Regions from separate parts of the Arthrobacter sp. D3-16 genome, predicted to be linked through region 1. Evidence: riboswitches for the same ligand, from Rfam matches in the RefSeq annotation. Region 1 holds a riboswitch; the other holds the start of a gene.
The links. A riboswitch is a leader RNA that binds a small molecule or an ion and turns the genes downstream of it on or off. The one in region 1 is predicted to bind glycine.

Region 1 (15,308 bases):
CGCCACCCCGCGGCGCCTAGACCTCGCTTTTCAGCAACAAGGACACCAGCATGAACACTTCCGTCAAGGCCTTAGTGGTCCCTGCCCGCCTTGCCCACGCTGTCCACATCAGAACCGTTGAGCTGGACCTTCCAGCACTACAGCGGGTGGTCGCAGGGGAGGTAGGCCGCATCGCCAGCACCGACTGGCATGCCTACCTGGACAGTGAGGGGATCAGGTACGCCGAGAACCTTCGCGCCGAAGTCCTCATCCGTGAAGCGGGCATCGATTTCGATGAGACCATCCACGGAACCGCCATGTTTCTGGGCCACACAAACCTCGGCGAAGAGACCGACGCTCCCCGCCACCTCATCAGGCTGGCCGAGCAGCTATTCGATATGCCATTGGCCGCTTAGCAGCAGCGGTGAGCAGGGCGCGATGGAGGGCCCTGGCAAAAGCAACGGGCGGCGGCGGGAAGTCCCGCCGTCGCCCGTTGCTTTCCGCTGCTACGCCTCGATGGTCACACCGCGCCAGAACGCGATGCGGTCCTCGATCTGCTTGGCGCGTGCCTTGGGCTCCGGGTAGTACCAGGCCGCGTCCACATTCAGCTTTCCGTCCACTTCCAGCGAGTGGTAGCCGGCCTTACCCTTCCAGGGGCAGACCGAATAGAGGTCACTGTCCCTGAGGTAGCCCGCATTCACTGCATCCCGCGGGAAGTAATGGTTGCCCTCCACCACCACGGTATCGGTGGATTCGGCGATGACTTTTCCGTTCCAGATAGCCCTGACCATGTGGTTCCGTTCTGTTGGGTTCCGCCGCAATGCCGCTCGTAGGTATCCCAACGGCATGGTGTGCGCGCTTGTTCCCGGGAGGGGGCGGGGTAACGATCAGCTGCACCACTAGACTCGCCTGCATGGGGGAAAACACCACACCTGACGCAGCCAAAACGCCAAGACCTGCCCGCTTCCGCGGAGCTGTCCTGCCGATAGCGGCCCTCGCCGTAGTGCTGGTGGGGTGCTTCGTCGCGTGGAGCAACAGCCAAAATGTCAGCTTTGGCTGGTTCGCCTACGCGCCGCTGAGCAACGAGCCCTTCAGCGGAAGCGGCTTGGCCTTCGTTACGCCAGGGGCGCAGGCAGGCCTGGCAATCGCCGTCGTCGGTTTGCTCGTCCTGGCATTCTGGGCCGGGTACCGGATCGGCACAAAAGCCGGCCCCAGGAAGCCCTGACCCGCAGTTCGGTGAGTGCGCGACGCCGGCACCTCCCGCCGTCGTAAGCCCGCCTGAAAATGCCCCCCGTTTTGCATCCCGCCCAGCAACCCGGTATGGTGTGAGCCGTGTCACCCACCAGTGGCACGTGCTTATGATCTGCGGCGGGAGAGTCCTGCCGGTACGTTCAGCAGGCGCCGTAGGAGCAAATCCTCCCCAGGAATCTCTCAGGCCCACGTACCGCCGCGGCAAGGCAACTCTGGAAAGCAGTCCGGGCAACCGGGCTCACCGACGGTGCAAGTGGCGCCCCGCTGAACAGCAGGGCAACGCAAAACTCTCAGGTCCAATACAGAGCGGGGAGGAACCCGAATCAACGTGGTGTCTCGGCACCACCTGAATTATGGAGTTCCTCTCATGACGGTTCCGTCGTCCCCCACCACCTTCGCAGACCGCCATATCGGCGCGCGCCGCCAGTCCGACATCGACACCATGCTCAAGGCCGTCGGCTACGACAGTGTCGATGGCCTCGTCGACAGTGCGGTCCCCGATTCCATCCGCCAGGACAAGCCCCTCACCCTCGAGAGTGCCCTCAGCGAAGTCGAGGTCCTCGCCGAGCTCCGCAAGCTTGCCGGCAAAAACAAGATGGCCGTTCAGATGATCGGCCAGGGCTACTACGACACCGTGACCCCGCCGGTGATCCGCCGCAACATCCTTGAAGCCCCCGCCTGGTACACCGCCTACACCCCGTACCAGCCGGAAATTTCCCAGGGCCGGCTCGAGGCACTCCTGAACTTCCAGACCATGGTCCAGGATCTCACTGCCCTCCCGGTGGCCAACGCCTCTCTCCTGGACGAAGCCACCGCCGTCGCCGAAGCCGTGCTGCTGATGCGCCGCGCCAACAAATCCAAGACTTCCAAGGACGGCAAGACCGTCCTCGACGCCGACCTCCTCCCGCAGACCATCGCCATCGTGCTGGGCCGCGCGGAGGCCCTCGGCTTCGAGGTGGAGATCGCCGACCTCACCAACGGACTGCCCGACGGCGACATCAACGGCGTCGTTCTCCAGCAGCCCGGCGTCTCCGGCCGGGTCTGGGACCAGTCCGCCGTCATCGCGGAGGCCAAGGACCGCGGCGCCCTGGTCACCGTCGCCGCCGACCTCCTGGCCCTCACCCTCATCACTCCGCCGGGCGAGCAGGGCGCGGACATCGCCGTCGGCTCCACCCAGCGCTTTGGCGTGCCGTTGTTCTTTGGGGGACCGCACGCCGCGTACATGGCCGTCCGCCAGGGCATGGAACGCACCCTTCCCGGCCGCATCGTGGGCGTTTCCAAGGACGACGCCGGTGTCCCCGCCTACCGCCTGGCCCTGCAGACCCGCGAGCAGCACATCCGCCGCGAGAAGGCCACCTCCAACATCTGCACCGCACAGGCACTGCTCGCCATCGTCTCGTCTTTCTATGCCGTGTACCACGGTCCCGACGGCCTTAAGGCGATCGCCGAGACCGTCCACAACAACACCCGCGCCCTGGCCACCACGCTGAAGATCGCCGGCCGTGAACTGGTATCCGACACCTTCTTCGACACCCTCACCGTCCGCGTGCCCGGCAAGGCTGCCAAGGTGATCACTGCAGCCGAAGCCCGCGGCATCAACCTGCGCCTCATCGATGCGGACACAGTTGGCGTGTCAGTCGATGAGACCACGACGCCGGAGGTCCTCTCGGCGGTTGTCGTCGCCTTTGGTGCCGGTCCCGTTGTGGAAGCTTCCGGCTTCGAGCTGCCCGCGTCGGTGCTGCGCACCTCCACCTACCTGCAGCACCCGGTGTTCAACACCCACCGCTCCGAGACCCAGCTGCTGCGCTACATCCGCCGCCTCTCGGACCGGGACCTGGCGCTGGACCGCACCATGATCCCGCTGGGTTCCTGCACCATGAAGCTGAACGCCACGGCCGAGATGGAAGCCATCTCCTGGCCCGAGTTCGCCTCGATCCACCCCTTTGCTCCGGATTCCCAGACAGCCGGTTGGCGCGAACTCATTGCCGGCCTGGAAGCTGATCTCGCGGAGATAACCGGGTACGACCAGGTGTCCATCCAGCCCAACGCCGGTTCCCAGGGCGAGCTTGCCGGCCTGCTGGCGATCCGCGGCTACCACCACTCCCGCGGCGACCAGCAGCGCAACGTCTGCCTCATTCCTGCTTCGGCGCATGGCACCAACGCCGCCTCCGCCGTCCTCGCCGGCATGAAGGTTGTAGTTGTGGCCACCGCCGCTGACGGCACCATCGACCACGCCGACCTGCAGGCCAAGATCGAGGCCCACAAGGACGTCCTCTCGGCCATCATGATCACCTACCCGTCAACGCACGGGGTGTACGACTCGGATGTGCGCGAGGTGTGCGATGCCGTCCACGCCGCCGGCGGCCAGGTGTACGTTGACGGCGCGAACCTCAACGCTTTGGTGGGCTTGGCGCAGCCGGGCAAGTTCGGCGGCGACGTTTCGCACCTGAACCTGCACAAGACCTTCTGCATCCCGCACGGCGGCGGCGGACCCGGCGTCGGACCTGTTGCTGCCAAGGCGCACCTCGCGCCGTTTATGCCGGGTGACGCCAACAAGGCCGCCCACGAAGCCGGTCACGGGGTGGCGATTTCCGCTTCGCGCTTCGGTTCGGCCGGCGTGCTGCCGATTTCCTGGGCGTATGTGAAGCTGATGGGCGGCCAGGGCCTGACCGAAGCCACCAAGTCCGCGCTGCTGGCTGCGAACTACGTTGCCGCGCGGCTCGATGAGCACTTCCCGGTTCTTTACACGGGGGAGAGCGGCCTGGTGGCGCACGAGTGCATCCTTGACCTGCGCGACCTGACGGCCAGGACCGGCATCACCGCCGAGGATGTGGCCAAGCGCCTCATCGACTTCGGCTTCCACGCCCCCACACTGTCCTTCCCGGTGGCGGGCACGCTGATGGTGGAGCCCACGGAGTCCGAGGACCTCGCGGAGATCGACCGCTTCATTGAAGCCATGATCACCATCCGCCAGGAAATCGACCAGGTGGCCAATGGCGACTTCTCCGTGGAGAAGTCCCCGCTGCGCAACGCACCCCACACGGCAGCCGCCGTCGTCTCGTCTGACTGGAACCGTTCCTACCCGCGTGAGCAGGCCGCCTTCCCCGTGTCTTCGCTGCGGCAGGACAAGTACTTCCCGCCCGTGGGCCGTATTGACGGCGCGGCAGGGGACCGCAACCTGGTCTGCTCCTGCCCGCCACTTTCCGAGTTCGAGAACTAAGGATCAGCAATGACTGAGAATTACACCGCGCTTGAGAACTACACAGCGCTGTATGAGCAGCACAAAATTGCCGGCGCCTCGTTCACCGACTTCGGCGGCTGGCAGATGCCCCTGAAGTACAGCTCCGAACTGGCCGAGCACCACGCGGTGCGCCAGAGCGCCGGCCTGTTCGACCTCTCCCACATGGGCGAAGTCTGGGTCACCGGCCCGGACGCCGGCGCTTTCCTGGACTACGCCTTGGCCGGCAAGCTGTCCGCGGTGGCGGTGGGCAAGGCGAAATACTCGCTGATCTGCCAGGAAGACGGCGGCATCATCGACGACCTCATCACCTACCGCCTTCCCGCGGCTGCGGATGGGACAGCCAAATACTTGGTGGTCCCCAACGCCGGCAACGCTGCGGTAGTTGCGGCCGCACTGGCCGAGCGGGCTGCCTCCTTCGACGTGACCGTGAACGATGTCTCCGCCGAGACGTCCCTGATCGCTGTGCAGGGACCGAACGCCGAGGCCATCCTGCTCCAGCTCATCCCGGCTGAACAGCACTCCCTAGTGACCGGACTCAAGTACTACGCGGCCGTTGAAGTAGGGATTACCGTCAACGGCACTGTCCAGGAACTGCTGCTCGCCCGCACCGGGTACACCGGCGAGGACGGCTTCGAGGTCTACATCCCAAACGAGGACGCCGCTGGCCTGTGGGACGCCCTGCTCGAAGTTGGCGCGGGCCACGGCCTCATCCCCGCCGGGCTGGCATGCCGCGACTCGCTCCGCCTGGAAGCCGGCATGCCCCTCTACGGCAACGAGCTTTCCCGCGAGGTCAACCCGTATGCGGCAGGCCTGGGCCCGGTTGTTTCGCTCACGAAGGAGTCGGACTTCATCGGCAAGGCCGTGCTGGCGGAGCTCAAGGCGTTGGGCGCCGGCTCCACCTCCGGCCGCAAGCTGGTGGGCCTCAAGGGCCTCGGCCGCCGCGCCGGACGCAGCTACTACCCGGTCCTCAAGGACGGAAAAGTCGTTGGTGAGGTGACCTCCGGCCAGCCGAGCCCCACTCTGGGTTACCCGATCGCCCTGGCCTATGTCGACGTCGAACACTCAGCACCCGGCACCGCCCTGGACATCGACCTCCGCGGCAAGGCAGAACCCTTCGAAGTAGTAGCGCTGCCGTTCTACAAGCGCCAAAAGTAACCAAAACGTCACCCTGCACTTTTCATAGTGCTGGGCCCACGCCGTCAGGGTTCCCTGGCCGAGCTTGCGAGGCTAGGGAGACGGTGGGGACTTTTTCAAACACGAACCTAAGGAAACACACATGGCAATAGTTGTTGCTGAACTGAAGTACTCCGCCGAGCACGAGTGGGTTGCCGCTGACGGATCCGGCCCCGCCAACATTGGTATCTCGGCCGTCGCCGCCGAGGCACTGGGCGACATCGTGTACGTGGACCTGCCGGAGGTTGGCTCCACGGTCACCGCGGGGGAGACCTGCGGCGAGGTTGAATCCACCAAGTCCGTCTCGGACCTCTACGCACCGGTCACGGGCGAGGTCGTGGAGATCAACGACGAAGTGGTCTCCGATCCCGCCCTGATCAACAACGATCCCTACGGCGCCGGCTGGCTGTTCAAGGTGGCCGTCACGGAAGAAGGCCCCCTGATGTCCGCCGAAGAGTACGCGGCAGCTAACGGCGGCGAGCTGTGAGCGGCGCGGGCATGACCACAACAGCAGCCTTCGAGCAGGTCGTCTCCCCGTCCCTGGACGCCGACCTGTCCACTCTGGACCCCGAAATCGCCGGGAAGATCGACGACGAACTCACCCGCCAGCGCGACGGCCTGGAGATGATCGCCTCCGAAAACCACACCGCCGTCGCCGTAATGCAGGCGCAGGGTTCGGTGCTGACGAACAAGTACGCCGAGGGCTACCCGGGCAAGCGCTACTACGGCGGCTGCGAGCACGTGGACGTCGTCGAGCAGCTCGCCATCGACCGCATCAAGGCACTGTTCGGCGCGGACTTCGCGAACGTGCAGCCGCACTCCGGCGCGCAGGCCAACGCCTCGGTGATGCACGCGCTGATCAAGCCCGGCGACACCATTATGGGCCTGAACCTGGCCCACGGCGGCCACCTCACGCACGGCATGAAGATCAACTACTCTGGCAAGCTCTACAACGTGGTCCCGTACGGCGTCCGCGAGGACACCCACACCGTGGACATGGCCGAGGTGGAGCGCCTGGCGCAGGAGACCAAGCCCGCGCTGATTGTTGCCGGCTGGTCCGCCTACGCCCGTCAGCTGGACTTCGCCGAGTTCCGCCGGATCGCGGACTCCGTGGGCGCCTACCTCATGGTGGACATGGCGCACTTCGCCGGCCTGGTGGCCGCCGGCCTGCACCCGAACCCGGTGCCGTATGCGCACGTCACCACGTCCACCACGCACAAGACCCTCGCCGGTCCGCGCGGCGGCATCATCCTGAGCAACGACGCCGACATCGCCAAGAAGATCAACTCGGCTGTGTTTCCCGGCCAGCAGGGCGGCCCGCTGGAGCACGTCATTGCGGGCAAGGCCGTGGCGTTCAAGATCGCTGCATCCGCCGAGTTCAAGGAGCGCCAGCAGCGCGTCCTCGCCGGTGCCCGGATCCTGGCCGAGCGTCTCATCCAGCCCGACGTCACCGCCAAGGGCATCAGCGTGATCTCCGGCGGCACCGACGTGCATCTGGTCCTCGTTGACCTGCGCAACTGCGAGCTGAACGGGCAGCAGGCCGAGGACCGCCTCGCGGCCATCGACATCACGGTCAACCGCAACGCCGTCCCGTTCGATCCCCGCCCGCCGATGGTCACCTCCGGCCTCCGGATCGGCACGCCGGCGCTCGCCACGCGCGGCTTCGGTGAGGCTGCCTTCCGCGAGGTTGCAGACATCATCGCCGAAGCTTTGACGGCCGACGCCGACACGGACCTTTCGGAACTGCGGAACCGCGTCGAGACCCTCGCTAAAGCCCACCCCCTCTACCCGGGCGTCGCACCACTGTCGTGACCCCGGCTCCGCGGTCCCGTTGCCAATCTGACCACTTCTCCAGTTAGGAACCACACGCATGGCAGTCGGCGTATTTGATCTGTTTAGTATTGGGATCGGTCCTTCTTCCTCGCACACTGTGGGGCCGATGCGGGCTGCCGCTGTGTTTGCCGAGGAGCTCAAGGGCTCCGGCATGTTGGCTGAGGTGGCATCGCTCCGGGTGGACCTCTACGGGTCGCTCGCGGCGACGGGCCACGGCCACGGCACCATGACTGCGATCCTGCTGGGGCTGGAGGGGTTTCATCCGGAGTTGATCCTGCCGGACGAGGTGGAGGAACGCCTGGCCGCGATCGCGGAGACTGGAATCCTGCAGCTGGCCGGTGCGGTTCCCCTGCCGTATGGGGTGAAGGACATGGTGCTGCGGCCGCTGACCATCCTGCCGCGGCACACCAACGGTATGACGTTCACCGTTTCCGACGCCGATGGCAAGATCCTGCACACCGCGACCTTCTTCTCGGTGGGCGGCGGGTTCATCGTCCGCGAGGGCGAGGAGGACGCGGCGCAGCAGGAACTGGAGGAGTCCAAGAAGGAACTGCCCCTGCCCTTCCGGACGGCCGCGGAACTCCTGGAGCACTGCCGGACTACCGGCCTCGGCATCAGCGACGTGATGCGGGTCAACGAGGAAGACAGCCGCACTCCTGAAGAGATCCGCGAGGGCCTGCTTCATATCTACTCCGTGATGGAGGGCTGCGTGGCCACCAGCCTCAAACGCGAAGGTGTGCTGCCGGGCGGATTGAAGGTCCGCCGTCGTGCCCCTGACTGGTATGACCGGCTCAAGAAGGAAAGTTCCCGGCCTGACAGTGAAGGCCAGGATGAGGACTTCCACGACCCGAAGTATTGGCAGGAGTGGGTTAACTTGATCGCCCTTGCTGTGAATGAGGAGAACGCGTCCGGCGGGCGGGTGGTCACCGCGCCCACGAACGGGGCTGCCGGGATCATCCCGGCGGTGCTGTATTACGCGCTGCATTTCGCGCCGGGGATGGAGAACGCCAGCCAGGAGGACCGCGACGACGTGGTGGTGAAGTTCCTGCTCGCTGCCGGTGCCGTCGGGGTGCTGTACAAGGAGCAGGCGTCCATTTCGGGCGCTGAGGTGGGCTGCCAGGGTGAGGTGGGGTCGGCGTCGTCGATGGCCGCGGCGGGCCTGGCGGAGGTGATGGGTGGAACCCCGGCGCAGGTGGAGAACGCCGCGGAGATCGCGATGGAGCACAACCTGGGCCTGACCTGCGATCCGATCGGCGGGCTGGTGCAGGTGCCCTGCATCGAACGCAACGCGATCGCTGCAGCGAAGGCCATCAACGCCGCGAAGATGGCGCTCTGGGGCGACGGCTCGCACCGGGTCTCCCTCGACGAGGTCATTGTGACCATGCGCGAGACCGGCAAGGACATGAGCTCCAAATACAAGGAAACGGCGATGGGCGGCCTCGCCGTCAACGTCGTCGAATGCTGAAGGAAGAAGACTAATGACACTGGCACCTGAAGGCCGGAAGCTTTTGCGCGTTGAACAGCGCAACTCTGCTGTCCCGGTGGAGCGGAAGCCGGACTGGATCAAGGCCAAGGTCCAGATGGGCCCGGAGTTCGTCCAGCTCAAGAACCTGGTGAAGAAGGAAGGCCTGCACACGGTGTGTGAGGAGGCCGGCTGCCCCAACATTTTTGAGTGCTGGGAGGACAAGGAAGCCACGTTCCTGATCGGCGGGTCCGAGTGCACCCGCAGGTGTGATTTCTGCCAGATCGATACCGGCAAACCCTCCCCGGTGGACCGGTTCGAACCGACCAAGGTGGCCAGGTCGGTGCAGGCGATGCAGCTGCGCTACGCCACCGTCACCGGCGTCGCCCGTGACGACCTCGAGGACGAGGGCGTCTGGCTGTACGCCGAGACGGTCCGCAAGATCCACGAACTGAACCCCGGCACCGGCGTGGAGCTGCTGATCCCCGACTTTTCCGGCAAACCCGAACACATCGCCGCGATCTGCGACTCCAAGCCCGAAGTGTTCGCGCACAACGTCGAGACCGTGCCCAGGATCTTCAAGCGGATCCGGCCGGCATTCCGGTACGAGCGCTCCCTGGATGTGATCACGCAAGGCCGGAACCTGGGCATGGTGACCAAGTCCAACCTGATCCTGGGCATGGGCGAAACCCGCGAGGAGATCTCCGAAGCTTTGCGGGACCTGCACGAGGCCGGCTGTGACCTGATCACCATCACCCAGTACCTGCGCCCGAGTGAGCGGCACCTGCCGGTGGACCGGTGGGTCAAGCCGCAGGAATTCGTTGACCTCCAGGACGAGGCCACCGAGATCGGGTTCCTGGGCGTGATGTCCGGGCCGCTGGTCCGCTCCTCCTACCGCGCCGGCCGGCTCTGGGCCACCGCGATGCGCAAGAAGGGCTGGGACATCCCGGCAGAACTGGCCCACATCGAGTCCTCCGGCACCACCCGCCAGGAAGCCAGCTCCCTCCTCGCAGCCACAGCCTGAGTTGGGATACCGAACCCTGATGCACAGAGAGGACCAATGATGTTCCCCGTCAGAATCGAAATCATCCCGTCCCAGGGAATCGTCGAGCAGGTCCGGGCCCTGGTGCCCACGACCACCACGCTGAGTGTGACGTGCCTGCCGCACCACGGCATCGAACGGACCATGCGCACCGCAGTGGAACTGAGCGACGCCGGGTACAAGGTCATCCCGCACCTCGCCGCCAGGAGCATCCGCGGCCGCGCCGAGCTCACCGAAATTGTCCGCGGCTGCGATGCCGCAGGCATCCGTGAAGTGTTCGTTATCGGCGGCGACCGGAAGCAGCCCGCCGGCATTTACGACTCGGCCCTTCCGGTGCTGGAGGACATCGCCCAGTACAGCAGCGGAATGATGCGGGCCGGCGTCGCGGGTTACCCGGAAGGGCACCCGCACGTCAGCCCGGTGGACCTGTTGGACGGACTCCTGGCGAAGCAGCACCTGGCCTCGCATGTGGTCACCCAAATGTGCTTCTCCGCCGGCAAGATCCATGACTTCGCGGTGCTTCTTCGGCGCGAAGGCGTCCACCTGCCCGTCTGGGCCGGCGTGGCCGGTTCCGTCCCGCGGACCAAGCTGGTGGCACTCTCCGCGCAGATCGGCGTCGGAAGCTCCCTGAAGTTCCTCAGCCGCAAAGGCCCGCTGGCCCGCAAACTCCTCAGCGGGGACCGCTACTCGCCGGACAGCCTCATCACCGGGCTCGCAACCCAGCCCGGCACCATAGCCGGCATCCACCTTTACAGCTTCAACAGCCTTGATCACTTGCCCGCGGGCCCGGATTAGGCGGCCACTTCAGCACTCCAGACAGCATTGATTCGAGGAGCAGCACGTGACAACTAAACCTGTAACGCCCCACCAGGAGCCGCATCTTGAGCGGCAGCTCACCAACAGGCACATCCAGCTGATCGCCATTGGCGGCGCCATCGGCACGGGCCTGTTCATGGGATCGGGCAAAACCATCTCCGCGGCCGGACCGTCCGTCATTTTCGTCTACATGATTATCGGCTTCATGCTGTTCTTCGTCATGCGGGCCATGGGCGAACTGCTGCTGAGCAACCTGAACTACAAATCCTTCAGCGACTTCGCCGCGGACCTCCTGGGCCCCTGGGCCGGGTTCTTCACCGGCTGGACCTACTGGTTCTGCTGGGTGATCACGGGCATCGCGGACGTGATCGCGATCGCCGGCTACTCGAAGGAGCTGTGGCCGGGGCTCCCGCTGTGGATCCCGGGCCTGGCTACGGTCGCGATCCTGCTGCTCCTGAACCTCGTCACGGTGAAGGCGTTCGGCGAGACGGAATTCTGGTTCGCGCTGATCAAGATCATTGCCATCGCGGCGCTGATCATTGTGGGCATGTTCATGATTTTCACGGGCTTTCAGTCCGACGCCGGCCCTGCCACCTTCACAAACCTGTGGAGCCACGGCGGCATGTTCCCGAACGAATTTATGGGTTTCGTGGCCGGCTTCCAGATCGCTGTGTTCGCGTTTGTGGGCATCGAGCTGGTGGGCACCACGGCCGCGGAGGCGAAAGACCCGGAAAAGAACCTTCCCAGGGCCATCAACTCCATCCCCATCCGCGTGCTGCTCTTCTACGTGGGCGCCCTGATCATCCTGATGTCCGTCACCCCCTGGACCCAGTTCCAAGCCGGGCACAGCCCGTTTATCGCCATGTTCTCCCTGGCCGGCCTCGGCGCCGCGGCCACCGTGGTGAACCTGGTGGTACTCAGCTCGGCCATGTCCTCGGCCAACTCCGGCATCTACTCCACCTCCCGCATGGTTTACGGGCTGGCGCAGGAGGGGGATGCGCCGTCGGTCTTCCGCAACCTGTCCACCCGGAAAGTGCCGCAGAACGCCCTGTTCCTCTCCTGCGTCCTGCTGCTCTCCGGCGTCATCCTGATGTACGCGGGCCAGGACATCGGCAAGGCCTTTGAGATGGTGACCACCGTGTCCGCCGTCTGTTTCGTGTTCGTCTGGTCCATCATCCTGGCCAGCTACCTCGCGTTCCGGCGCCGCCGCCCGCAGCTGCACGAGGCCTCGAAGTACCGGATGCCCGGCGGCGTGCCGATGGTCTGGGTGGTGTTCGCGTTCTTTGCCTTCGTCCTGTGGGCGCTGACCACGCAGCCGGACACCCTGCTGGCGCTGCTCGTTACGCCGGTCTGGTTCCTGGTGCTCGGCGCCGCGTGGCTGATACTGCGACGGCGGCCCGCGCACCTCGCCCGCTACGCCACGTTCAAGTCGGAGCTTGCGCAGGACCTGGATACCGAGGCCTCTGCCATCGGCCGGGATTTTGACGGCGCGTTGAATGACGGGGTGAAAAAGTGAGCACCGTGCCTGCTGTGAAAACGCCCGTCCCAACCCCCGACAAGGGTGCCTCGACGGCGGATCCTGCTGCCGCCGTCGAGCATATCCTGACGGTTGACTGCGTGGAGTCCCCAGGAATTGTCCACGCGATTTCGGCCTTCCTGCTGGAGCACCGCTGCGACATCATCGACATCAAGCAGTACGGCGACAAGGGGCAGGGGCACTTCTTTATGCGGGTGCACTTCGCTTCGGGGCCCGGCCCGGAGCAGCAGCCTCTCAGTACCGAGGACCTGCGCACGCGCTTCGCCTCGCTGGCCGGGCAGTGGCAGATGAACTGGCAGCTGGAGCCGCACGGCCGCAAGCGCCGCGTACTGGTGATGGTGTCCAAAATGGGGCACTGCCTCAACGACCTGCTGTTCCAGGCACGGACGGGCGGCATCCCGGTGGAGATCGTCGCCGTCGTGTCCAACCACCTGGACCAGGCCAGTTTGGTGGAGTGGGACGGCATCCCGTTCTTCCACGAGCCGGTCACCAGGGACACCAAGCCCGACGCCGAAGCCCGGCTCCTGGAACTGGTGGACGAACTCGACGTCGAACTCGTGGTCCTGGCCCGCTACATGCAGGTGCTCAGCGACGAGCTCACCGCCAAGCTTGCCGGCCGGACCATCAACATCCACCACTCGTTCCTGCCCAGCTTCAAGGGGGCCAAGCCGTACCACCAGGCCTATGAGCGGGGCGTCAAAACCGTGGGGGCCACCGCGCACTACGTAAACGCGGAACTGGACGAGGGCCCGATCATTTCGCAGCAGGTCATCGAGGTGGACCACACGTACACTGCCGATGACCTGGTGGCGGCGGGCCGCGACGCCGAGTGCATCGCGCTGCGGAACGCCGTCCGCTGGCATTGTGAGGGCAGGATCCTGCTGCTGGGCAACCGCACGGTCATCCTGCGGTAGTGCCGTGAAAGCGGCGAGTGGTCAGCAGTGGCGGCGGGTGTCGTGGAACGCCCTGCCGATGGGGCAGCGGGTGCGGCTTTCGCAGCACGGGCTGCCTATCGGCTCGGGCTTCGTGGACGCCGCCGCGCCAGACGGGTCAATCATCTGGGTTGTCCTTGACGGCTGGCAGGAACGCCGGATGTTCCTTCGGGAGGACTATGTACAAGTGGAAATCAACGGGTAACGGGTCAAGGCGCAGGACCCTGCGGCAGCGCTTGGAAGCGTGGGTGGTTGCAGCCACGCTCCTTGCCCTGATCGCCGTTACCGTCGCGCAGGCGCTCTCTTTCGCGAGTTGACGGAAGCGGCCGACGGCGGGAGGGGCCGCCGTCGGTACGCTTTGCTTTGGGCGGTTCCCGTTATTGACCGTTCGACGGCAACCGGTAACCATGAGTTATGACTGACTCAGCGGATACCTCAAGCGCCCCTTTTGACGACGACGAAACAGTGGAGGACGCAGCCCCTACAGAGACTCCTGAAAGCATCGCGGACGAGGTCCGTGATGAAATTCGGCTGGGCCACGTGGAGGATGACGTGAGCCATGTGCTTGAGGAACGCTTTGAGGAAGCCGGCATAGAACTGCGCCCGGAAGAGGTGGACGACCTCGCCGAGGAGATCGAAAAGGACGTGTCCAGCTAGGAGCCGTGCGGGCCGGAAACGGCAGGGAACAACCTGGATCAGTGCGCTGGCCGTGTTGGGCGCATGGCTCCTGAAACACTACCTTGTGGAGGGAGCAATACCACTGGTCCAGGTGGCCCGCACTTTCCTGCTGGGAAACGCAAAGGGCCGGCGACGGGAGGTTCCGCCGTCGGCCGCTTGAGTCCTGCCGCGAAGGCAGGGCGAGCAGTTAACGTAGAGCGCGCAGTTACTGCCAGAGCCCCAGGGCAAACTCCGCGATCACCGTGGACAGCAGGAAGGACGCGGTGATGGCCACCAGGCCCACAGGGATGATCTTCCAGCCGATGTTCTTGAGCAGCGGGATGTCCTTGCCGAGCGACAGGCCCGCGAGCGTCAGCATCACGGTGGCGATGGACAGGAAGTCGACCGTCTTGACCGCGGCGTTGAGTGCCTCGGCACCGAAGAACCAGGGGCTGGAGATGTACGCGCCGATGGTGGTGACGAAGATGATGGCCGAGATCTTCCGTGTGGCCTTCCCCAGCGCAATGCTGACCAACACCAGGGCAAGCATGATCGCGTAGCCGGCCACGATGGAGAGGCTAAAGCCCTTGGCCGCCACCGAAGCAGTGCCGATGCCCAAAACAGTGAGAACGGAGAGGGACAGCCACAGCGGCAGCTTGATGGCCGCAGAGGACTCGGCGACGCGCTCGCGGAACAGCCGGTTTTCCTCCGCCTGTGCAGCGTCGTGGTCGATGTCCACGGCGGTACGTTCGGCGGGGGCGCCGGCCGTAACGGCTGCAGCTTCGCGCGCTGTCTGCTTGCGGGTGAGGGCTTTGTAGAACCGGTCGGCCAGGGGCAACGCGATGTAGATGCCCACATAAACGCCAAGGACCGTGGTGATCAGGTTGGATACGGCGGCCATGCCCAGGATGGCCTCTTCGTCGGCCGGGTAGGCGGCGACGATACTCGCGGCGGAGGCGGCCATCATGGACCCGGACCCCACTCCCGCGCCCATCGCCAGTGCCAGCGGATCGAAGATTTTCCAGTTGGCCACGAGCGAGGTGAGGAGGGTGATGAACACGGCGCCGAACAGCGTTCCGAACACGTACATGGCCAGCACGCCGCGGTACTGGTCCGAGTCCGGTCCGTACTTCTCGGAGACCATGGCGAACGACGGTTCCCGGTCGAGCGAGAACGTGGCGCCGACGGTGGCCTTGCCCATTCTCAGCAGGACAGCGAGGGGGAGTGCCAGCATGATGGTGCCCAGGAGGTGTCCGACTTCCTGCAGGAGCAGCGCCGGCCCCGCCTTGATGAGGCTGGGCAGGCTGGGGCCGATGTTGAAGGCCAGCCGGGCCACCAGCAGCAGCACTGCCACGCCCACCAGGGCCGCCGCTACCCGCTGGAGG
Region 2 (15,308 bases), 220 kb from region 1:
TTCGTGGGCGCGGTGACCACCCGCCCGCCGGACGCGTTCTCCTCATTCACAGCAAGGGCGATCAAGTTAACCCACTCCTGCCAATACTTCGGGTCGTGGAAGTCCTCATCCTGGCCTTCACTGTCAGGCCGGGAACTTTCCTTCTTGAGCCGGTCGTACCAGTCAGGGGCACGACGGCGGACCTTCAGCCCGCCCGGCAGCACGCCCTCACGCTTGAGGCTCGTCTGCACACATTCCTCCATGACGGACCAGATGTGCAGCAGTCCCTTCCGGATTTCTTCCTCGGAGCGGGACGCCTTCTCGTTGACCAGCATGATGTCGCCAATCGACAGCCCCTTGGACTGGCAGCGCCCCAGCAGCTCTGCAGCCGTCCGGAAAGGCAACGGCAGTTCCTTCTTGGACTCCTCCAGCTCCTGCTGCGCGGCATCCTCCTCGCCCTCGCGGACGATGAACCCACCGCCCACGGAAAAGAACGTGGCGGTGTGGAGGATCTCGTCCTCCGCATCAAAGATGGTGAACGTCATGCCGTTGGTATGCCGCGGCAGGATGGTCAGCGGCCGCAGCACCATGTCCTTCACCCCATACGGCAGGGGCACCGCACCGGCCAGCTGCAGGATTCCAGTCTCCGCGATCGCGGCCAGGCGTTCCTCCACCTCGTCCGGCAGGATCAACTCCGGATGAAACCCCTCCAGCCCCAGCAGGATCGCAGTCATGGTGCCGTGGCCATGGCCCGTCGCCGCGAGCGACCCGTAGAGGTCCACCCGCAGCGATGCCACACGGTCCAGGGCGCCGGAGGATTTCAGCTCCTCCGCGAATACGGCGGCCGCCCGCATCGGCCCCACAGTATGCGAACTTGAAGGCCCGATTCCGATGGAAAAAAGATCAAAGACACCAACAGCCATGCGCGTGTTCCTAACTAAGTTCTGGTCGGGCCAGCGGAGCTACCTGGTGCGTTTGTAGAACGGCAGGTCGACTACTTCGAACGGCTCTGCCTTGCCGCGGAGATCAACCTCCAGGGCGGTGCCGACTTCGGTGAAGTCGACGTCGACGTAGGCCAGGGCGATCGGGTAGCCCAGGGTGGGGCTTGGCTGGCCGGAGGTGACTTCGCCAACGACGTTGCCGTCCTTGAGCACCGGGTAGTGGGCGCGGCCGGCGCGGCGGCCCAGGCCCTTGAGGCCGACCAGCCTGCGGCCGGACGTTCTGCCAACCCCGGCTTCCTTTTTGGCGGCCAGCGCGGCCTTGCCCACGAAGTCGCCTTCCTTGGAAAGCGCGACGACGGGTCCCAGGCTTGCGGCGAAGGGGTCCCCCTGCAGGGACAGCTCATTGCCGTACAGCGGCATGCCTGCTTCGAGACGGAGCGAATCGCGGGAGGCGAGGCCGGCGGGAGTCAGCTCCCCTTCATCCGCGATGGCGACGAGTGCCTGCCAAAGGCCAGCGGCGTCGTCGTTGGACACAAAAATTTCAAACCCGTCCTCGCCGGTGTAGCCGGTGCGGGCGAGCAGGAGGTCCCGTCCGGCGCCGCCCACCAGGACGGGAACCACCACGGCGGCGTAGTACTTCAGCTCCGTCACGAGTTCATGCTGAGCGGCCGGGACCAGGCGCAGCAGCAGCTCCTGCGCATTGGGGCCCTGGACGGCGATCAGCGAGGTGGTGGCGGAAGCGTCTTCGACGCTGACGTCGAAGCCGGCAGCCCGCTCGGCAAGGGCAGTGGCAACAACCCCGGCGTTGCCTGCGTTGGGGACCACCAGGAAAGCGTCGCTGCCGCCTCCTGAGGTGCCCTCACCTGCAGTGCGTCGGTACGTGATGAGGTCGTCGATGATGCCGCCGTCCTCGTCACAGATCAGCGAGTACTTTGCCTTTCCCACGGGCATGGCGGAAATCTTTCCCACCAGGGCGTAGTCCAGGAACGCGGCGGCGTCCGCTCCGGTAACCCAGACCTCGCCCATGTGGGAGAGGTCAAAGAGGCCTGCGGCGTTGCGCACCGCGTGGTGCTCCGCCAGTTCGGAGCTGTACTTCAGGGGCATCTGCCAGCCGCCGAAGTCGGTGAAGGATGCGCCCAGTTTCTTGTGCTCGTCGTAGAGGGCTGTGTACTTTTCGGTCATGGCGCCGGCCTTAGTTCTCGAACTCGGAAAGCGGCGGGCAGGAGCAGATCAGGTTCCGGTCGCCGGCCGCGCCGTCGATGCGGCCCACCGGCGGGAAGTACTTGTCCTGCTTCAAGGACTTCACCGGGAACACGGCCTGCTCGCGCGGGTAGGCGCGGTCCCAGTCACTGCTGATGGCAGCCGCGGCGGTGTGGGGAGCGTTGCGCAGCGGGCTGTCAGCAACGGTGAAGTCACCCTGCGCCACCTGGTCGATTTCTGCGCGGATGGAAATCATGGCCTCAATGAAGCGGTCGATCTCGCCGAGGTCCTCGGATTCCGTGGGCTCCACCATCAGGGTGCCCGCAACGGGGAAGGCCAGGGTGGGGGCGTGGAAGCCGTAGTCGATAAGGCGCTTGGCCACATCCTCGGCGGTGACACCGGTCCTGGCCGTGACCTCGCGCAGGTCCAGGATGCACTCGTGGGCCACCAGCCCGCCTTCTCCGGTGTACAGGACCGGAAAGAAGTCGTTCAGGCGGGCAGCGATGTAGTTGGCAGCGAGCAGGGCGGACTTCGTGGCCTCCGTCAGGCCCTGGCCGCCCATGAGCTTCACGTACGCCCAGGAGATGGGGAGCACGCCGGCGGAACCGTACTTGGAGGCGGAGATGGGGACGTCGTTGCCTTCGGTCCAGGTGGCAGCGTTGCCGGGCATAAAGGGCGCGAGGTGCGCCTTCGCAGCCACCGGTCCGACGCCGGGGCCGCCGCCGCCGTGCGGGATGCAGAAGGTCTTGTGCAGGTTCAGGTGCGAGACGTCGCCGCCGAACTGGCCGGGCTGTGCCAACCCGACGAGGGCGTTCAGGTTGGCGCCGTCAATGTAGACCTGGCCGCCGGCGGCGTGGATGGCATCGCAGACTTCCCGCACGTCGGCGTCGTACACCCCGTGCGTTGACGGGTAGGTGATCATGATGCAGGACAGCGCGTCCTTGTTGGCCTCGATCTTGGCGTACAGGTCGGCGTGGTCAATGGTGCCGTCGGCGGCGGTGGCCACCACAACCACCTTCATGCCGGCGAGGACAGCCGAGGCGGCGTTGGTGCCGTGCGCCGACGCCGGGATCAGGCAGACGTTGCGCTGCTGGTCACCGCGCGAGTGGTGGTAGCCGCGGATCGCCAGCAGGCCGGCGAGCTCGCCCTGGGAACCGGCGTTGGGCTGGATGGACACCTGGTCGTACCCGGTGATCTCGGTCAGCTGCGCTTCCAGGTCCGCGATCAGTTCCCGCCAGCCTTCAGTTTGGGAGTCCGGAGCGAACGGGTGGATCGAGGCGAACTCGGGCCAGGAGATGGCTTCCATCTCGGCCGTGGCGTTCAGCTTCATGGTGCAGGAACCCAGCGGGATCATGGTGCGGTCCAGCGCCAGGTCCCGGTCGGAGAGACGGCGGATGTAGCGCAGCAGCTGGGTCTCGGAGCGGTGGGTGTTGAACACCGGGTGCTGCAGGAAGTCGGAGGAGCGCTCGACGGCGGCATCCAGGCCGAACCCGTCCGTCACCTCAGCCAGCCCGGCGCCAAAGGCGGCCAGGACGCCGTCGACAATTTCCGGGGTTGTGGTTTCATCAGTGGAGAAGCCCAGCGTGTCCGCGTCGATGCTGCGCAGGTTGATGCCCTTGGCCTCTGCTGCGGCGATGATGCCCGCCGCCTTGCCGGGAACGGAGACCGTGACGGTGTCGAAGAAGCTGGTGTGCACTACCTCAAGGCCGGCGGCCTTGAGCGAAGCGGCCAGGGTCCTGGCATGAGCGTGTGCGGACTGCGCAATCGCCTTCAGCCCCTCGGGTCCGTGGTAGACGGCGTACATCGAGGCCACGATGGCCAGCAGGGCCTGCGCCGTGCAGATGTTGGAGGTGGCCTTCTCGCGGCGGATGTGCTGCTCACGGGTCTGCAGGGCAAGGCGGTAGGCCGGAGTTCCTGCCGAGTCTTTGGAAACTCCCACCAGCCTGCCGGGCATGGAGCGCTCCAGGCCTTTCTGCACTGCCATGTAGGCGGCGTGCGGGCCGCCATAGAACAGCGGGACGCCGAAGCGCTGTGCCGAGCCGACGGCGATGTCCGCGCCCTGCTCACCCGGAGGCGTGATGAGGGTCAGCGCGAGCAGGTCGGCCGCAACGGTTACCAGGGCGCCGCGCTCCTTGGCGTCGGCGATCACCGCGCTGTGGTCAAACACCCGGCCGGAAGCCCCGGGCTGCTGCAGGACCACCCCGTTGATGGCGCCGTCGGGCAATCCTGTGGAGAGGTCCGCCACCTCAACCTCGAAGCCGAGTGCCTCGGCGCGGCCCCTCACGATGGCGATGGTCTGCGGCAGGCAATCGGCGTCCAGCACTGTCTTGCCGTCGCGCACCTCTTTGTTTTTGTTCGCCCGGCGCATCATCAGCACGGCCTCGGCCACCGCCGTGGCTTCATCAAGCAACGAGGCGTTGGCGATGGGCAGGCCCACCAGGTCCTGGACCATGGTCTGGAAGTTCAGCAGCGCCTCGAGCCGGCCCTGGGAAATCTCGGGCTGGTACGGGGTGTACGCGGTGTACCAGGCCGGACCCTCGAGGATATTGCGCCGGATCACCGGCGGCGTGAAGGTGTCGTAGTAGCCCTGGCCGATCATCTGCACGGCCGTCTTGTTTTTGCCGGCAAGTTTGCGGAGCTCGGCGAGCGCCTCCACCTCGCTCAGCGCGGCCGTCAGTTCCAGCGCGGAGTCCTGGCGGATGTCCTTGGGGACGGCGGTATCCACCAGTGCGTCCACGGTGTCGTAGCCCACTGCCTTGAGCATCGTGTCCACGTCGGCCTCGCGGCGGGCGCCGATATGCCGGTCAACGAAGGTGGCAGCAGCCGGGGCGGCAATAGCCGGAGAGGCGGGGGCCGGAGATACAGTCACGGGGAACTCCATAGCTAAGGCGGCATCAGGGTACGCCGCATCGATTCGGGTTCCTCCCCGCTCTGTATTGGACCTGAGAGTTTCCGCGTTGCCTGCATCCGCTGGCCCCGCTTGCACCGTCGGTGAGCACAGCAGTCCGGGTATCCGGGGGAACCGGATGCCAGGCGGACAGCCTGCTACTTTCCAGAGTTGCCTCGCCGCGGCGGTACATGGGCCTGTGAGATTCCTGGGGAGGTATTGCTCCTACGGCGCCTGCTTGTACCTTCTGGCAGAACTCTCCCGCCGCAGATCAAAGGCTATTCATTTGGGTTTTCCTGGTGGCCGTTTACGGCCCACACATGCACTAATTCTCCTATGCCGCGGGCTCAGGAGCAAATACCGGCTAGCCCCTCAGCCTCTCGACGGCGGCCAGGAGTTCTTCGACCTCCGCCTGCCTGTCGCCGGCGTTTCCGGACGGCCCGCTCTCCCACATGGCGTTGAAGTACAGCCCGTCCCCCATATACAGGACGGCCTTTGCCATCGCCGCTCCCACGTCCTTGCCGATCAGGTCCAGCCATTGCTGCTGGATGACTGCGAAGCGGCGGCGGGCATCCTCGTGGGCCACCTCGGCGAGCCGCGTCACGGCGACAAAAGAACGGTCCATCGGGGTATCGGACCAGAGGGATGACCGGATGAAGTAGGCCGCGGCCCCCTCGGGCGCGGCGGCCATGGCGGCGAGGTCTTCTCCTGCCAGGCGGTCCAACCGCTCCAAGGTTGCGGTGATCAGCGCTTCCTTGTTGGGGAAGTGGTACAGCAGGCCGCCCTTGGACACACCGGCCCGCTTTGCCACCGCATCCAGCGTGGCGGCCCTCTCTCCCACATCGATCAGGAGCTCTTCAAAGGCATCGAGGACTGCATCTCGCGCTACGGGTTTTCGGGGCATGCCTCCCATCATGCATCTCCGGCAGACAATTTCTTAACTATACCGTCCGGACGGTACAGTTATCTCATGACACCGTCCGCCGCCTCCCAGCAAGCACGTACCCGCACTGCCCCGACCGTCCCGGATCCCGCACGGGGCACGTGGCGCGACTGGCTTGCACTCGGGCTGCTGATGTTCCCGGTCCTCCTCGTGGCCGTGGACAATACCGCCCTGACCTTCGCGCTGCCCGCCATCGCGGGCGCACTGGGCACCTCGGGGGTGGAGCTGCTGTGGATTGTGGATGCCTATCCGCTGGTGCTGGCAGGATTACTCGTGGCCATGGGGAGCCTGGGCGACCGGATTGGACGCCGCCGGCTCCTGATCATCGGCAGCATTGGCTTTGCAGCCGTGTCAGCAGTAACAGCCTTCGCTCCCAGCGCCGGCTGGCTGATTGCCGGCCGCGCGTCCCTGGGTTTCTTCGGCGCCATGCTGATGCCCTCAACGCTCTCCCTGATCCGCAACATTTTTGTTGATCCCAACCGCCGGCGGCTGGCCATTGCCATCTGGGCGGCCGGGTTTTCCGGCGGTGCCGCCCTGGGCCCAATTTTTGGCGGGTGGCTCGTTGAGCAGTTCTGGTGGGGAGCAGTACTCCTGGTGGCCGTGCCCATCATGCTGCCCCTGCTGGCCTTCGGACCCGCCTTCATCCCGGAGTCCAAGGACCCAACACCTGGTCGGGTGGATGCGCCGAGCATCCTGCTCTCGCTGCTCACCATGGTTCCGGTGGTCTACGGCATCAAGGAGTTCGCCACCGAAGGTGCCGGACCGCTGGCCCTGGGCAGCCTGGCTTTCGGCCTGGCAATGGGCGCCACTTTTGTCCGGCGGCAGCAGCGGCTGAAGAGCCCGCTGCTGGACATGTCCCTGTTCCGCAACCGGGTGTTCAGCATGGCCATCACGGCAAACGTCCTGGCCCTGTTCTCCTTCAACGGCTTCATCCTCTTCCTGGCGCAGCACCTCCAGCTCCTTGAGGGCATGTCGCCTTCCGCTGCGGGAATGGCAATGATTCCGGCGCTGGTGGCAACCGTTGTGGCGGGCCTTGCGGTGGTGCCGGTAGTGCGGAAGGTCCGGCCGGGTTTCGTGGTGGGCGCCGGTTTGGCCATGAGCGCCGCAGGCTACAGCATGGTGACGTTCGGCAGCCACGCCGACGGGCCGGCACTGCTGCTCGCTGCCCTGCTGGTCCTGGCCCTGGGCGTGGGAACGGCCGAAACCATCTCCAATGACCTCATCCTTGGCAGCGTCCCGGCGGAAAAATCGGGGGCGGCCTCCGCGATCTCGGAGACAGGCTATGAGGTGGGCGCCCTGCTGGGAACTGCCGTCCTGGGCTCCATCCTGACCGCCTCCTACCAGCAGAACCTGCAGCTTCCTGCCGCGGCGGTCGAGGCCGCAGGCCAGGGCAGTGCGCATGCCAGCGAAACCCTGGCCGGGGCCATGGAACTTGCAGCCGGGCTGCCGGCACCCTTGGCGGACGCCGTCCGCCATGCCGCTGGCTCCGCTTTCGACTCCGGCGTGCACGTCACCGCGGCGATCGGGCTGGTGCTGATGGCGACGGCGGCAGTCCTGGCCGCCGTCGTGCTCCGAAAGGTGCCCAAGGCGCAGTAGGGGCGCAGACTGCATAGGGGCTCGCGCGGGCAGGCATAAAAACAGCGCCCGGCTCCGGACTTCGTGTCCGGGCCGGGCGCTGAAAGGCCGTGCGTGATGCCCTGCTGGCTAAGCGTCAGGCGCCGTGACGCTCGCCGTCGGCTTCATGGTTTCGGCGTTCACCATCCAGGCGAACTGCTCGAACTTGGCGATGAACTCGTGGAGCAGGTCAGCCGACGTGGGGTCTTCCTCGTCTACTTCGTCATGGACCTTGCGCATGGTGCCCACGGCAGCTTCCAGGGCTGCGACAATCCGCTCGATGGCGTCCTTGGTACTGATCAGGCCTTCAGGAAACGGAGCGAGACTGGTGGACTCTGCCACAGTGGAGCTGCGTCCGTCCGGAAGGGCGTGCAGCGCGCGCATCCGCTCGGCGGTATCGTCGGCAAACTGGCGGGCGGCGTCAATGATTTCGTCCAACTGCAGGTGCAGGTCACGGAAGTTCGTTCCCACGATGTTCCAGTGGGCCTGCTTGCCCTGGAGGTGCAGCTCGATCAGGTCTGTCAGCACAGCCTGCAGGTTGTTGGTCAGTGTCGGTGAAGCTTTCATGCGTCCTCCTCGATTGGTCCAGTAATCCCGACGCTATCAGCCCCGCACGGGCAGAGACGGTACCGCCGGGAAATTTCTCAGTGAGCTTACTAATTCCTTTTTTCCGACATAAACGAACGCGATTCATATTTCCCCTTGCATCGGGACGGATGGAACCGCATACTAAATGAACGTCATTCATTTAGTGACCATCGTCTCACTGGAGTAGCAAACATGATTGAAATTTCCTGCCTCGACGCACCCGCCTCCTTGGCCCGGACATCGCCGTCCAGCCGGAAGGCCCTGCGCGTTGGCGTGGTCCAGCACCGGTGGCAAGCCGACAGCGCCGCTGTCGAGGCCGAACTCAACGAGGGCATCAGCCAGGCCGCTGCATTGGGAGCCTCTGTGGTTTTCCTGCCGGAGCTGACGCTTTCGCGTTATCCGGCGGACACGCTGCCGCACAACGACCCTGCAGAGGGGACAACCCGTCCCCGGCCCTCGGACATCGCCGAAGACCTGCTAACGGGGCCAACCTTCCGCTTCGCCGCAGAGGCTGCCCGCCGCCAAGGGGTATCGGTCCACGCGTCGCTGTACCAGCGGGCCGAAGACCCTGACGGACAGGACGACGGGCTGGGCTTGAACACGGCCATCCTGGTCTCGCCGGAGGGCGAACTCCTGGCGCGGACCCACAAACTCCACATCCCCGTCACCGCCGGGTACTACGAGGACAAGTTCTTCCGCCAGGGCCCGGCAGCGGCTGACGCCTACGAGGTGCATGCCCCTGCCGAACTCGCCGGTGCCCGCCTGGGTATGCCCACCTGCTGGGACGAATGGTTTCCTGAAGTGGCCCGGCTGTACTCGCTGGGCGGTGCCGAAATCCTGGTCTACCCCACGGCCATCGGCTCCGAACCGGACCACCCCGATTTTGACACCCAGCCGCTCTGGCAGCAGGTAATTGTAGGGAACGGCATCGCCAACGGGCTGTTTATGATCGCGCCCAACCGCTGGGGCAGCGAAGGCACCCTGAACTTCTACGGTTCGTCCTTCATCTCCGACCCCTACGGGCGGATCCTTGCCCAGGCACCCCGCGACGCGTCCGCCGTCCTCGTGGCCGACCTGGACCTGGACCAGCGGAAGGACTGGCTGACCCTGTTCCCCTTCCTGGCAACGCGGCGCCCGGACACCTACGGCCGCCTCACCGAGCCCGTCCGCCCGAATGAATCCATCGGCGGCGAGCGCGGGTTCGCGGAGGTGTGCTCGTGACCGCCCCCGTGGCGCAGCAGGACGCAGGGGCCCTGATGCAGGCCGAGCAGTGGCGGATGCCTGCCGAAACAGCCCCGCAGGAGCGGCTCTGGATGGCGTTTCCCGCCGGCGGCTACACCCTTGGCGAGTCGGCCGAGGCTGCCCACGCGGCCAGGTCCACCTGGGCTGCGGTGGCGAACGCCGCCGTCGAATTCCAGCCGGTCACCATGGTGGTGGATCCCGACGACGTCGAAACGGCCGCTGCCTACCTCTCCCCCGACATTGAGCTACTTGCAGCCCCGTTGAATGATGCGTGGATGCGCGACATCGGCCCCACTTTTGTCTTAAATGGCGAGGGAAACCTTGGCGCGGTGGATTGGGTGTTCAACGGCTGGGGCGGACAGGACTGGGCGCAGTGGGACAAAGATGCACTGGTCGCCGGAGAGGTGGCCGGCCGGTCAGGGGCACAGCACATCGTCTCGGCGCTGGTGAACGAGGGTGGCGGCATCCAGGTGGACGGCCAGGGAACTGTCCTCGTTACGGAAACAGTCCAGCTGGATCCGGGGCGCAATCCCGGCATCAGCCGGGCCGACGTGGAGCTGGAGCTGGCGCGCACGATCGGTGCCACCCATGTGGTGTGGCTGCCTCGCGGCCTCACCCGGGATTTGGAGCGTTTCGGCACCCGCGGCCACGTGGACATCGTGGCCGCCATCCCCTCGCCCGGTACGCTGCTGGTCCATTCCCAGGAGAATCCCGAGCATCCGGACTTCGAGGTCTGCCGGGAAATTATCGACTTCCTGCGCGGCACCACGGACGCCGCCGGCCGCCATTGGAACATCATCGAAGTCCCCGCGCCCGAAACACTCCGGGATGAGGAAGGCTTCGTGGACTACAGCTACATCAACCACGTGGCGGTCAACGGCGGAGTGATCGCCTGCAGCTTCAACGACCCCCAGGACGACAAGGCCCTGCAGATCTTGGCCGAGGCCTACCCCGGGCGGCGTATCGTCGCCATTGACGCACGTGAGCTGTTTGCCCGCGGCGGGGGTATCCACTGCATCACCCAACAGCAGCCTGCTGCTTCCCAGAAAGTGGTGTCATGACAGAAACCATCCGAACCGGCACTCCCGCCGCCGGCGGGCATGCTCCCGGTACTGCCCACGGAATAACCCCAAAGGGCCTGAAGGGCGGGCAGCTGGGACTTCTCGCCGTCGTCGTCCTTGGCATCTCCACCATCGCACCGGCCTATACGCTGACCAGCGCACTGGGCCCCACCGTCAACGAGGCCGGACTCCAGCTGCCGGTCATCTTCCTCATCGGGTTCATCCCCATGATCCTGGTCTCGCTCGCCTACCGGGAACTCAACGCCGACTCCCCGGACAGCGGCACCACCTTCACGTGGGTGACCAAGGCATTTGGCCCCTGGGTCGGGTGGATGGGCGGCTGGGGGCTCCTCGCGGCAAATATCATCGTATTGTCCAACCTGGCCGGCGTCGCCGTTGACTTCTTCTACCTGTTCCTCTCGCAGCTCACCGGGACGCCTGAACTGGCAGACCTGGCAGCCAACAAAGCCCTTAACGTGCTGACTTGCCTCGTGTTTGTTGCGCTGGCCGTCTGGGTCAGCTACCGCGGACTGCATACCACCAAGCTGGTGCAGTACGGCCTGGTGGGGTTCCAGCTGCTGGTCCTTGGCCTGTTCGTGGCCATGGCGTTCGCCAACTGGTCCAGCTCCGAAACGGCCATCCCGTTCAGCTGGGAATGGTTCGACGTCACCAGGATCGAGACCTTCGGCCAGATCGCCGCGGGCATCTCCCTCTCGATTTTTGTGTACTGGGGCTGGGATGTCTGCCTCACCGTGAACGAGGAAACCGCGAACGGGAAGAAGACCTCCGGCCTGGCCGGCACGCTGACGGCCGTCATCGTCCTGGCCATCTACCTCCTGGTGAGCATCGCCACGATGATGTTCGCCGGCGTCGGAGACACCGGCAACGGCCTGAACAACACCGAAATCCACGAAAACATCTTCACGGCGCTGGCCTCCCCCATCATGGGTCCCTTCGCCATCCTGATGTCCCTGGCGGTGCTCTCCAGCTCCGCTGCCTCGCTGCAGTCCACGTTTATGTCACCGTCCCGCAGCCTCCTGGCGATGGGACACTACGGTGCCCTGCCGGAGCCGTTCAGCCGGGTCAGCAAGAAGTTTGCGACGCCGGGCTTCGCCACCATTGCAGCCGGCATCATGTCCGCGGGGTTCTACGCCGTGATGCATGTAGTCAGCGAGAATGTCCTCAACGACACCATCCTGGCCTTGGGCCTGATGATCTGCTTCTACTACGGGCTGACCGCCCTGGCCTGCGCCTGGTACTTCCGCAACAGCGTGTTCAGCAGCTTCCGCAACTTCCTGCTGCGGTTCCTCTGCCCGGTACTGGGCGGCGTGGGCCTGTTCGTGGTGTTCGGCCAGACCGCCGTGGACAGTCTTGCCCCCGAGTTCGGCAGCGGCTCCGAGGTGTTCGGCGTGGGGCTGGTCTTCGTCCTTGGGGTAGGCATCCTGGCACTTGGCGCGGTGTTCATGCTGGTGATGTCCCGGCTGCGTCCCGGGTTCTTCCGCGGCGAAACCCTCAAACGGGACACTCCCGCCCTTATTGTTCCGGAGTAGGTCCTGAGCAGCAGTGCACACAAAAAGGTGCCGCACCCCGGATCATCGGGGTGCGGCACCTTTTCAGTTGGATCACCAGAAGTGCGCCACGTCCACAATCAGCCGTGAACCGGATCCCGGGCCGTCGAGGGTGAACACCCGGAACGGAAGGCGGGCACGGACGCCCACACCGAAGTTGGTCTGACCCTCAAAGCTTCCGGCGTAGACCACCTGGCGGAAGGTCTGGTGGCCGGAGACGTTGGACAGTTCCGCCTTGTTTGCGGGGTTGTACGTGGCGTTGCCGTTGCCGTCATAGGAAGGTGCCTTGACGGTAACCTGCAGCCGGGCGTTTCCCCGGACAGGGACCGTAAACCCGGAGCCGTCCTGGACTATCTGGGGTACATAACGCACGGTGTAGCCCGCTGCCGGGCCATTGAGGTCCACCACCATCCGGTCAAAGCAGTAGTGCTGCCCGGTGCGGACGTTGGTGATGGATGCGGTGCTCGGGCTGTTGTCAGTCTTGGTCATGGAGCCCCAGACCAGCCCGCAATACGATGTGGTTGCCGAGGCGGGCCCCGGAACCAGGATTCCCAGCCCGACGGCCACTAAGAGCGCCGTGAGCCAGATGAGGAGTTTTTTCATTGTGGGTGCCATCCAGAGGAGGAACGGTTGGATAGCTCAAGCGTAGGAGCACAGCACTGCCGAAACGAGGGTTGTGGCCGCTTCGGCGCGCAACTGTGAGGAAGCCCGAATATGCATCACGCCGCTGTAAATCCGGGGCCGTTTTGCCACCGTCCTTAACCGTTCCGGTGCCGTTTCTGGACCCGCCCGTTATGCCGGATAACGGTGCCGGAAAGACGAAACAGCGCCGGACACCCGAGGGGGTGTCCGGCGCTGTTTTCCGTACGGAATTTCAGCCTTCGCAGTCGCGGCAGTACTTCATGCCGTTCTTTTCACGGGCCACCTGGGACCGGTGGCGGACCAGGAAGCAGGAGGAGCAGGTGAACTCATCTGACTGCTCCGGAACAACGATGACTGTCAGTTCCTCGTTGGAAAGGTCGGCGCCGGGCAGGTCGATTCCCTCGGCCGTGTCGTTTTCGTCGAGGTCGATTACTGCGGTCTGCGCGTTGCCGCCACGCGAGGCCTGCAGTGCCTCCAAAGAATCCGCGGGTGACTCTTCTTCTTGCTTGCGTGGAGCATCGTAATCGGTAGCCATTGCATGTTCACTTTCGTTGCTGCACAGCGCCATTTCAGGCACCTCAGTGAAGCAGTTTAGGTCATTATGCCCTCACCCGCGCAATAGTGTGTTCAACCAGACATTCCGCCGGGTTCGGCCGGGGAATTTAGGTGCTTTTCCCGCGCCTGATCTGCTCCGACAGCCACGCCGCTGAGGGCCGGAAGCCAGCCCCACCGCGTCGCATCTGCCATGGCATCTGCAGCCTGGCCGGGGGTATCGCAGTAAAAGGTATCCGCGAACCAGGCCCGGATACGGGCCGGATAGTGAGCTGTCATGCCGCCGACCATACGCAGTCAATGTTGTGGCCGCGTTTCGTCCCTGTCTCACGGACATTAATCCCGCTCCTGTTGAGAGCGGAGGCCGCCTTGAATTCGGGCTGGCTGCGGCCGAAAGAAGAAGCTATTGACCGGCCCGCGGAACTGCTCCTAAACTCCGGGCATCGGGATCCCCTGTGAATAGTTTTCGCCCTTTGACCCGGAAGCATCAGCGATGGCCACAGTTCATCACCACGATCCGGAACGTGACGCCCAGCAGTCACTGCAGGAATTGCGTGGGCGGCTGCGGGGACCCTTAATCGAGCCACAGGATCCGCTGTACGAGGAAGCCCGGGCGGTTTGGAACGGCATGGTCGATCTCCGCCCACTCGCCATCGCAAAAGCTGGGGCAGTCTCGGACATTGACGTTGTTCTGGATACTGCGCGGCGCAGCGGTCTGGCGCTGGCGGTCCGCGGCGGAGGGCACAACATTGCCGGCCACGGAACTGTTGAAGGCGGCCTGGTGCTGGACCTGGGATCACTCCGGGCTGTTCACGTGGACGTTGAACGGCGGCTCGTCACCGTTGAGCCGGGAGCTACCCTCGCTGATGTGGACGGGGCCACGGCCGCGCATGGGCTGGCTGTTCCGCTGGGAGTCATCAGCGGAACAGGAGTAGCAGGACTTACCCTTGGCGGCGGGGTGGGCTGGCTGACCCGAACCGGAGGCCTGAGCCTGGACAACCTGGAAGCCGCGGACATCGTCACCGCCGCAGGCGAACACCTGCACGCCAGCGCGGACGAAAACGCGGAATTGTTCTGGGGGCTGCGCGGCGGTGGCGGAAACTTCGGCGTCGTATCCTCTTTCACTTTCCGCGCCCATCCCCTGCCGGCGGCACCCTTGGGCGGCAACCTCTTCTACCGGCAACAGCACTGGAAGCAGGCCCTGCTGGCCTTCGATGCCTGGACCCGGGACCTGCCTGATGAGATGAACCCGATCATCTCCTTCCTGGTCTTCCCGCCCGATTTCGGCATGGGCGACGAGCCCTGGATGATTCTTGGCTTCGCCTGGACCGCCGCCGACCACCAGGCTGGCCTCAAGCTTGTTGACCAGCTCCGGGCCGTTGCCCCGCCTGACGAGGAGGAAGTGGGACCGACATCATGGCTGGACTGGCAGAGCGCCATGGATGCAGTGTTCCCCAAGGGCTCCCGGGGCTACTGGAAGAACGTTTCGTTTTCACGGCTGGACGAGGAGGTGGCCGATGTGGTGGTGGGTTTCGCCTCCGAGCTGGCGTGGCACGGAACCGGTATCGACATCCACCACCTGGAGGGCGCGTTCGGGCGGGTCCCGGAGGAGGCAACAGCGTTTCCGAACCGGTCGGCGCGCTACTGGCTGAACGTTTACGGCTTCTGGGGCGACGCCGCCGAGGACGAACGGCTCACCGCCTTCGCCCGCAAGGCCTACGCCCTGATGCGGCCCTTCGCCGAGCAGGGGGAATACGTCAACTTCCTGGGAGCGGAGCTGGGGATCAAGGAGACGGACGCCGCGCGCCATGCCTACGGCCAGGACAAGTACCAGCGCCTCGTGGCCCTCAAGGACCGCTATGATCCGCAGAATCTCCTGCGCCTGAACCACAACATCCCGCCGACGCAGGCGTGAAAGGCCCCTCAGGGCGGACGGTCAATCGGAGCCCCCTGTCGGATTCGAACCGACGACCCCCGCTTTACAAGAGCGGTGCTCTGGCCAACTGAGCTAAGGAGGCGTGCCCCTGCGGGCGGGCGCCTGGACGGCGCTAGATAAGGTTAGCCCAAGTCCTCCCGGTGGTAAAAACGCCG

Region 2: it holds a riboswitch for glycine, as region 1 does, so the genes downstream of both, gcvP (aminomethyl-transferring glycine dehydrogenase) here and gcvP (aminomethyl-transferring glycine dehydrogenase) in region 1, are expected to answer to the same signal.

The regions. Positions count from the first base shown of each region.
Region 1 covers NZ_CP096437.1:3,494,271-3,509,578, reverse strand. Annotated here, with positions in the region: gene M1D32_RS16415 (DUF3846 domain-containing protein) at 51-395, shown strand; gene M1D32_RS16410 (DUF427 domain-containing protein) at 486-770, opposite strand; gene M1D32_RS16405 (hypothetical protein) at 893-1,204, shown strand; glycine riboswitch at 1,339-1,436, shown strand; glycine riboswitch at 1,438-1,545, shown strand; gene gcvP (aminomethyl-transferring glycine dehydrogenase) at 1,598-4,450, shown strand; gene gcvT (glycine cleavage system aminomethyltransferase GcvT) at 4,460-5,626, shown strand; gene gcvH (glycine cleavage system protein GcvH) at 5,748-6,131, shown strand; gene glyA (serine hydroxymethyltransferase) at 6,143-7,456, shown strand; gene M1D32_RS16380 (L-serine ammonia-lyase) at 7,515-8,942, shown strand; gene lipA (lipoyl synthase) at 8,956-9,963, shown strand; gene M1D32_RS16370 (methylenetetrahydrofolate reductase) at 10,000-10,776, shown strand; gene cycA (D-serine/D-alanine/glycine transporter) at 10,823-12,313, shown strand; gene purU (formyltetrahydrofolate deformylase) at 12,319-13,248, shown strand; gene M1D32_RS16355 (hypothetical protein) at 13,253-13,471, shown strand; gene M1D32_RS16350 (hypothetical protein) at 13,681-13,923, shown strand; gene M1D32_RS16345 (DUF3100 domain-containing protein) at 14,150-15,308, opposite strand, start outside.
Region 2 covers NZ_CP096437.1:3,274,895-3,290,202, forward strand. Annotated here, with positions in the region: gene M1D32_RS15310 (L-serine ammonia-lyase) at 1-902, opposite strand, end outside; gene gcvT (glycine cleavage system aminomethyltransferase GcvT) at 942-2,102, opposite strand; gene gcvP (aminomethyl-transferring glycine dehydrogenase) at 2,113-5,001, opposite strand; glycine riboswitch at 5,183-5,281, opposite strand; gene M1D32_RS15325 (TetR/AcrR family transcriptional regulator) at 5,372-5,911, opposite strand; gene M1D32_RS15330 (MFS transporter) at 5,978-7,546, shown strand; gene M1D32_RS15335 (Dps family protein) at 7,655-8,131, opposite strand; gene M1D32_RS15340 (nitrilase-related carbon-nitrogen hydrolase) at 8,345-9,373, shown strand; gene M1D32_RS15345 (agmatine deiminase family protein) at 9,430-10,455, shown strand; gene M1D32_RS15350 (APC family permease) at 10,452-12,005, shown strand; gene M1D32_RS15355 (AMIN-like domain-containing (lipo)protein) at 12,078-12,626, opposite strand; gene M1D32_RS15360 (DUF4193 domain-containing protein) at 12,898-13,200, opposite strand; gene M1D32_RS15365 (FAD-binding oxidoreductase) at 13,711-15,132, shown strand; tRNA gene M1D32_RS15370 (tRNA-Thr) at 15,162-15,235, opposite strand.